DNA from 3 places in the Herbaspirillum sp. WGmk3 genome. Region 3 is predicted to be linked to each of the others. Evidence: predicted binding sites of a transcription regulator. Region 3 holds the regulator's gene; each other region holds the start of a gene.
The links. The regulator FliA, encoded in region 3, starts transcription of late flagellar genes. The targets are predictions, from matches to a motif close to CTAAAGTTTNNNNNNNNNNNGCCGNTA.
Positions count from the first base shown of each region.

Region 1: MKD49_RS13015 (DUF5610 domain-containing protein) is a predicted target of FliA. The motif match lies at 1,312-1,338, and genes of this name have one in related genera.
Region 2: motA (flagellar motor stator protein MotA) is a predicted target of FliA. The motif match lies at 1,459-1,485, and genes of this name have one in related genera.

Region 1 covers NZ_JAKYWT010000003.1:226,110-228,375, reverse strand. Annotated here, with positions in the region: gene MKD49_RS13020 (Tex family protein) at 1-295, shown strand, start outside; gene MKD49_RS13015 (DUF5610 domain-containing protein) at 457-1,212, opposite strand; gene MKD49_RS13010 (deoxyguanosinetriphosphate triphosphohydrolase) at 1,664-2,266, opposite strand, start outside.
Region 2 covers NZ_JAKYWT010000001.1:170,170-172,435, forward strand. Annotated here, with positions in the region: gene motB (flagellar motor protein MotB) at 1-404, opposite strand, end outside; gene motA (flagellar motor stator protein MotA) at 484-1,344, opposite strand; gene MKD49_RS00680 (class I SAM-dependent methyltransferase) at 1,534-2,266, opposite strand, start outside.
Region 3 covers NZ_JAKYWT010000002.1:906,192-908,457, reverse strand. Annotated here, with positions in the region: gene MKD49_RS09970 (antiactivator of flagellar biosynthesis FleN protein) at 1-617, shown strand, start outside; gene MKD49_RS09965 (RNA polymerase sigma factor FliA) at 623-1,360, shown strand; gene MKD49_RS09960 (flagella synthesis protein FlgN) at 1,489-1,947, opposite strand; gene flgM (flagellar biosynthesis anti-sigma factor FlgM) at 1,979-2,266, opposite strand, start outside.

The DNA of each region.
Region 1 (2,266 bases), on a different contig from region 3:
GGATGGCCTGGTCCACATTTCGGCGCTCTCCAACAGCTACGTGAAGGATCCGCACACCGTGGTCAAGGCCGGCCAGGTGGTCAAGGTCAAGGTGCTGGAAGTGGACGAGAAGCGCAAGCGCATCGCCCTGACCATGCGTTTGAACGACACCGCGCCAGCCCCGGGTGCGCGCAATGAACAGCGCGGCGATCGCAATGATTCGCGCCGTTTGTCGCAACACCAGAACCAGCGCGGCCGTGAGCAGGCACCGGCCAACAATGCGATGGCGGCGGCGTTTGCGAAGTTGCGTGGGTGATGTTTTTTTGTGATGGTTTGTGATGTCGAGGGCGGTTTTTCTCACGCCTTTCGATGTCATGAAAAATAAGTAAAAAGAGGCTGTCTCCCAAGAGAGACAGCCTCTTTTTTATTAGTTTTTGCGAATTGGCTTTTGCAGCTCAGCGCGACTGCAAGGTGCGATTACGCACTGGTGCTGATCCGCGTCTGGCTCACCGACACTGAAATACTGACAGTCGTCTCGCTGGCCACCAGCGTACCGCCCTGGCCATCCGCATTGCCTTCGCTGCCCGATCCGTCCTCACCCTCCTGCTTGCCGCCCTTGACCTTGTTGATGAAGTCGCCCAGCGCCTTCTGCACCAGGTCATAGGTCTTGTCGATGTTGCTGGCGATATCGCCTTGCAGCACGTTCAGGCTCTCCAGGATGCCGCGTGCTTCCTTGAAGCCCTGGTCGACACCCTTGAAGATCAGGTTCATGTAGTCGTCAATGTTGCTGGCGTCTTCCTTGTCCGGATTGTTCTGCTTGTAGAGCTCGAACATGTTGGTGATGAAGGAGACGATACGGCCGGCCGTTGCCTCCGGCGAATTGTCCTGGGTCGATGCGGTCTGGATGGCGTTGTCGCCCAGCTGCGGACGCAGGATATCGTTGATGTTCTCGATGGCGGTCTTGTAGACCAGTGACAGCGGATCGTTCTGCGTCTGCAGCGATACCTCCAGCGAGGATTGCACGATGGAGAGATTGAACTGGGCCTTGGCGCCGCTCACGGTGAGCAGGTTGGCTTGCTTGGCCTGGGCGATCTTGTCGCCGCCGCTGCTGTCGCCGGCGGTGGCGGGCAGCTTGTCGTTGTCTGACGCTGCGGCAGAGGTCGACGAAGTGGAAGAAGGGGTGACGGGCAGCAGGGACTTGTTGTCCACGCCGCTGGTGTTGCCGATAGCCATGACGGTCTCCTGAAAATGAAAGGGGATCCGGGCATCAGAGGGGGAGACGGATCCACGGAAGCGAAACTGCGCACCATGCGCATCCACTCCATTCCTGCATAACGGCCTGTTCAAAGCGGACTTGATATTGACAGAAATTTACACCTGTCAGTTTCTGGGGGACTTCGTTGACAAGTCTGCATTGCACCCGCGCAATCTTTGGAAAAGCCTTGCTGGAAGCGGGTTTGCGGCGATACCGTGCGTGCCGTCGGGCTGACCGCGACGGACGCAGGCGATCAAGAAAAAATGTAACGAAATGTGCGCGAGAGACCGGCAGCGGGATTTCAATTGCAGTGAGGTAATGAAATTGCGCTGGCAGCACGACAATGAGGGCGCACGGATGCGCTGAATGAAAACGCAGCGTATCGACACGCTGCGTTCAACGCGGGCGTCGCCCCCGCTCCATCAATCCTCACTCCATCACGAACAAGCGCCGATGCTCGCGAATGGCATAGCGATCGGTCATGCCGGCGATGTAGTCGGCGACTTTGCGCGCCTGCTTGTCGAGACGCTGGGTTTCATCCGTGATGCCCTTGACCTGATAGTCCGGCGGCAGCAGGCTGGGCTGAGAGGTGAAGGCTTCGAACATCTCGGCAATGATGCGCCGTGCCTTGGCCGTCATGCGATTGACCTGATAGTGGCGGTAGAGCTTCTCGCGCAGGAATTTTTTCAGGATGGCCGCTTCGGCTGCCATCGCATCGGAGAAGGCGATGAGCTGCGGCGCATTGCGCACATCCTCGATGTCGCGCGGGGCGATCTCGGCGATGCGGCTGCGCGAGGTCCGGTTCAGGTCGACGATGAGCGCATTGATCATGCGGCGCACCGTCTCATGGATGACGCGGCGTCCGGTGATGCCGGGATAGGTCTGTTCGACTTCGCGCAGATGGCGTGCGAAGAAATCGACTTCGCTCATCAGCTCCATGGTCAACAGTCCGGAGCGCAGGCCATCGTCGATGTCGTGATTGTTGTAGGCGATCTCATCGGCCAGGTTGGCCAGCTGTGCTTCCAGCGAGGG
Region 2 (2,266 bases), on a different contig from region 3:
TTTTCCAGGCGCGACTTCAGTTCTTCCAGCCGGGTGCGCTCCGCGCGCTCCAGCTCCTGCTGTGCCTGCTTCAAGTTCTGCTTGCGCGAGACCACATCGTTCTCGCCCTTGCGCAGCTGGCCGTCCTGGCGGGTCAGATCCTTGCCGCCGCCGGGCAGCACCGTGTTGGCATCACCACTGCCGGAACCACCGGCCATGGCCACCTTCAGCGGCGTCTTGAAGTATTCGGCAATACCGTTCAGGTCGCCCTTGGCGGTCGATCCCAGCAGCCACATCAGCAGGAAGAAGGCCATCATCGCGGTCACGAAGTCGGCGTACGCAATCTTCCAGGCGCCACCATGGTGACCCCCGCCGCCTTTCTTGATCCGCTTGACGATAATGGGACGTAGACCTTCGTCGGCCATGCCTGTGCTCCTGCTTCAATACTGATGTCTGTGTGAATCGACCTGCCTGCCGGCCTCCCCTGGCCGGCCTGCTGACCGCTTACTTGCCCTTGGCCTGCTTGACGTGTTCTTCCAGTTCGAGGAAGGTCGGACGTTCGGTCGAGAACAGGACCTTGCGGCCGAATTCGATCGACAGTGCCGGCGCGTAGCCATTCAGGCTCGCCAGCAACGTCACCTTCACGCACTGGTAGATCTTGGTCGATTCGTGCAGCTTCTGTTCCAGCAAGCTGGAGAGCGGGCCCACGAAACCGTAGGCCAGCAGAATACCGAGGAAGGTACCAACCAGCGCGTGTGCGATCAGCATGCCCAGCTCGGAGGGAGGGATACCCACCGACTCCATGGTGTGCACCACGCCCATCACCGCCGCCACGATACCGAAGGCCGGCATGCCGTCGCCCAGCTTGGCGATGCAGTGCACCGGAATCTCGCCCTCGTGATGGTGGGTCTCGATTTCGTTGTCCATCAGGTTTTCGATCTGGAACGCATCCATGTTGCCCGACACCATCAGGCGCAGGTAATCGGTCATGAATTCGATCAGGTGATGGTCCGCCAGCACGCCAGGGTACTTGCTGAAGATGGGGCTGCTTTCCGGCTCTTCGATGTCGCCTTCGATCGACATCAAACCCTCTTTACGGGATTTGGTGAGGATCTCGAACAGCAGCGCCATCAGTTCCATGTACAGCGCCTTGGTGTAGGTGCTGCCCTTGAAGACCGTCGGCAAAGCCTTCATGGTGGCCTTGATGGCCTTGTTGTTGTTACCGACCAGGAAAGCGCCCAGCGCGGCGCCGCCGATCATGAGCAGTTCGAGTGGCTGGAACAGTGCCCCCAGGTGGCCGCCCGACAGGGCAAAGCCGCCGAAGACGGACCCCATGACCACGATATATCCAATGATGACTAGCAAGTGCCTACTCCCGTCCCTGTGGCGTTGAGTGTATTTTCACGTTCGTCAGATTACAGGTATTCCAGTCAAGCAAATGGGGGAATACATATCCGAAAAACGCCCTTCCTTTTCGATTTACGGCTGAATTGGCGCAAACTTGATACGTCGCGTCTCGCAGCCCCTGTAAAGGGTCTCTTTACCTGTGTCGCCTCACATGCGCCATCCGTGCAGCACCCTGCCCCCGTGCTCCGGTTCGACCACCACATCCGGGGTGGTACCGGGGATATGAAATTCGTAGCTCAGAAGCAGTGTCCCCGGCTTCATCTCGGCGCGCGCCTTGTGCCACAGCGCCTCCATCGCCGCCGGTGACAGATAGGCAAACACCACGTCATAGTCACCAAAATCCAGCAGCAGGTAGTCGCCGCGCACGAAGCGGCAGCGATTGCCCGCCAGTGCCGCCCGCAGCCGGCTCACCAGCCACGGCAAGGGCGCAATCTCGATGCCGGTGAATTCACTCTCGGGCCGGCGGCGCGACAGGTCCAGCACGGCACCGCCCAGGCCACTGCCGATATCCATGAAACGGATCGGCCGCCCCTCGGGCAAGAGACCCGCCACCGCATCCCAAGCAGTCTGCCCGGAAGGGTAGAACGGCACCTGGCTGCGAAAGGTCGACCAGAACAGCACCAGCATGAAGAGGAACACCGCCAGGAACACCCACGACGGCAGGTGCAACTGACCCACGCCCAACGCCGCCAGCGGGAACACCAGCAGGATCAGCCACCACCACGCGGCCATGCGGCGCAGTCGTGCCAGCAGCGCAGCGATCACGCCATGCAGCAGGGAAGTCTGGAGGGGGGAAAGAGGAGCGAGACCGGCGCGCTGGAACAGCACGTCCAGCACGTTGGCACCGATCAGGCCCAGCACGAACAGCAGCAAGGCCTGG
Region 3 (2,266 bases):
CGCTGCAGGAAGTGGCGCGGATGGAGCGTCCCATGGCGGAAGCCACACGGCTCCTGCCGGAAGGTTTTTCGATGGCGCGCATCGCCCGCCGCAGCGTGCCCTCGGCGACCGATCCGCATGCCGGCCGTCTGGCGGAGATCTTCGACAGCCTCATCGAGCAGGCCGAGATTACGCTCGTCAATGGCGTGCTGGCGCGCGACCTGTCGCTGCCGGTGCCGACCATGGAAATGGGCGAGATCGTGATCCAGGTCTCGACCACGGCGTCTTCCATCAAGGCGGCCTATGTGCTGCTGAAGAGCTTGAGCGACCGCATCGGCCGCCGTCCCTTCAGTCTCATCGTCAACGATGCCACCGAAGCCGAAGCCCGTACCGTCTACGCCAACATGGCCCAGGCGGCCAGCCGCTACCTGGCGGCGCAGCTCAATTTCATCGGCGCGATTCCGGCGGATGACCATATTCGCCGCGCCACCGGACAGGGGCGGGCGGTGATGGACGTGTTTCCCTTCGCCGGTGCCGCGCTGGCCTTCCAGCGCCTCTCCAAGCGCTTCACGGCCGGTCCGGATGCAGCCCGCAGCAGCTACGGGATGGCCACCGACGGTGCCAGTCTGGGAGTGTGACGTGCATGTATAACGTCAAGGGAAAAAAGGGCAAGAACGACGTACTGGAGCAGCATGCGCCGCTGGTCAAGAAACTGGCGCATCAGCTCAAGGCCAAGCTGCCCCCCAGCGTAGAGGTGGACGACCTGATCCAGGCCGGCATGATGGGCTTGCTCGACGCCGTCAACCGCTACGAGGAAACCCATGGCGCGCAGTTCGAGACCTACGCCGTGCAGCGCATCCGTGGTGCCATGCTGGATGAGCTGCGCAGCAGCGACTGGCTGCCGCGCAGCATCCGCCAGAATGCGCGCAAGGTGGAAGAAGCCATGCAGTCCCTGCTGCAGCAACTGGGCCGTCAGCCGCAAGAAGCGGAAGTGGCGCAGCACATGAAAATCAGCCTGGCCGAGTATCAGTCGCTGCTGACCGACTGCGGCGGCCACCAGTTGATCTATTACGAAGATTTTCACGACGACGATGGCGGCCACGAACACTTCCTGGACCGCTACCAGACCGGCGACGGCGATGATGATCCGCTGCAGAGCCTGATCAATGGCGGTTTCCGTGAAGCCGTGGTGGATTCCATCAAGGCCTTGCCCGAGCGTGAGCAGATCCTGATGGCGCTGTACTACGAGCAGGAAATGAACCTCAAGGAAATCGGCGCCGTCATGGGCGTTTCCGAATCGCGCGTGTGCCAGTTGCACAGCCAGGCGATCTCGCGCATGCGTTCGTATCTGCGCGAGCATTCCTGGAGCGGGGTGGCCTGAGGCTGCCTGCCTTCAGGGCGCAGATCCGAGAGAGGACGCAGGACGCGTTAACGACAAAGCCCGGCAAATGCCGGGCTTTTTGTTGATGCGATCTTGCTGTGCTTCCGTGAGCGGGAAGCGGCTGAAACTTATACCACGCCCAGACGGCGTCCCGAGGACCGGATGCTGTTCTGGCCGTCCGGGCCATAGAAATTGCCGGTGCCGGTCTTGCCCTGCAGGATGGTCAGGGCGCTCTGATTGATGGACAGCTTCTTGCCGATCAGCAGGCCATTGACGCGGTTCAGTTCCTTGGCGTCCTGCGCAAGTTCGAACAGGCTGGCCCAGATCTCGCGGTCAGCGTCGCCGGCTTGCTCATTCATCCACTGTTGCATGCCGCTTTCATCTGCACTGTAGCCGAGGCTGCCCAGCAGCGCATGGCGATTGCCGGCCAGCGTGGACATTTCAGCAACGATGGCGGCCTTTTCGGTAATGATGTCGGTCAGGCCTTCGGCGGTGGCTTCCGCCAGCAGTGCCTGTTCCTGGCTCAGTTTTTCCACCAGGCGCGACAGCGCGGCGTGTTCCAGGGACAGGTTGCTGGCCGGATTCATGCGAAAGATCCTCTGAGCGGTAAAACGGGAATCAGGCCGGGCGGGCGCTGATGAGATTCTTGACAGTATCGATCACGCCGTCGGCGATCTTGTCGGCATCGATCTGGAAAGTGCCGTTGGCGATGGCCGCTTTCAGCTTTTCCACTTTTTCGGCATTGAAACCGCCGTTTTTGGTGTCCTTGGTTTCCAGCGCCTGATAGGTGCTGGACAAGCGCACGCTGTCCGAAGCCGCTTTGGTGGCGGCCGGGTCAGTGCCCGCAGGATTGGCGGCAGTCGTGTTGCGGGTCTGCGTTTGCGTCTGCTCGGTGTTGAGGGCAGC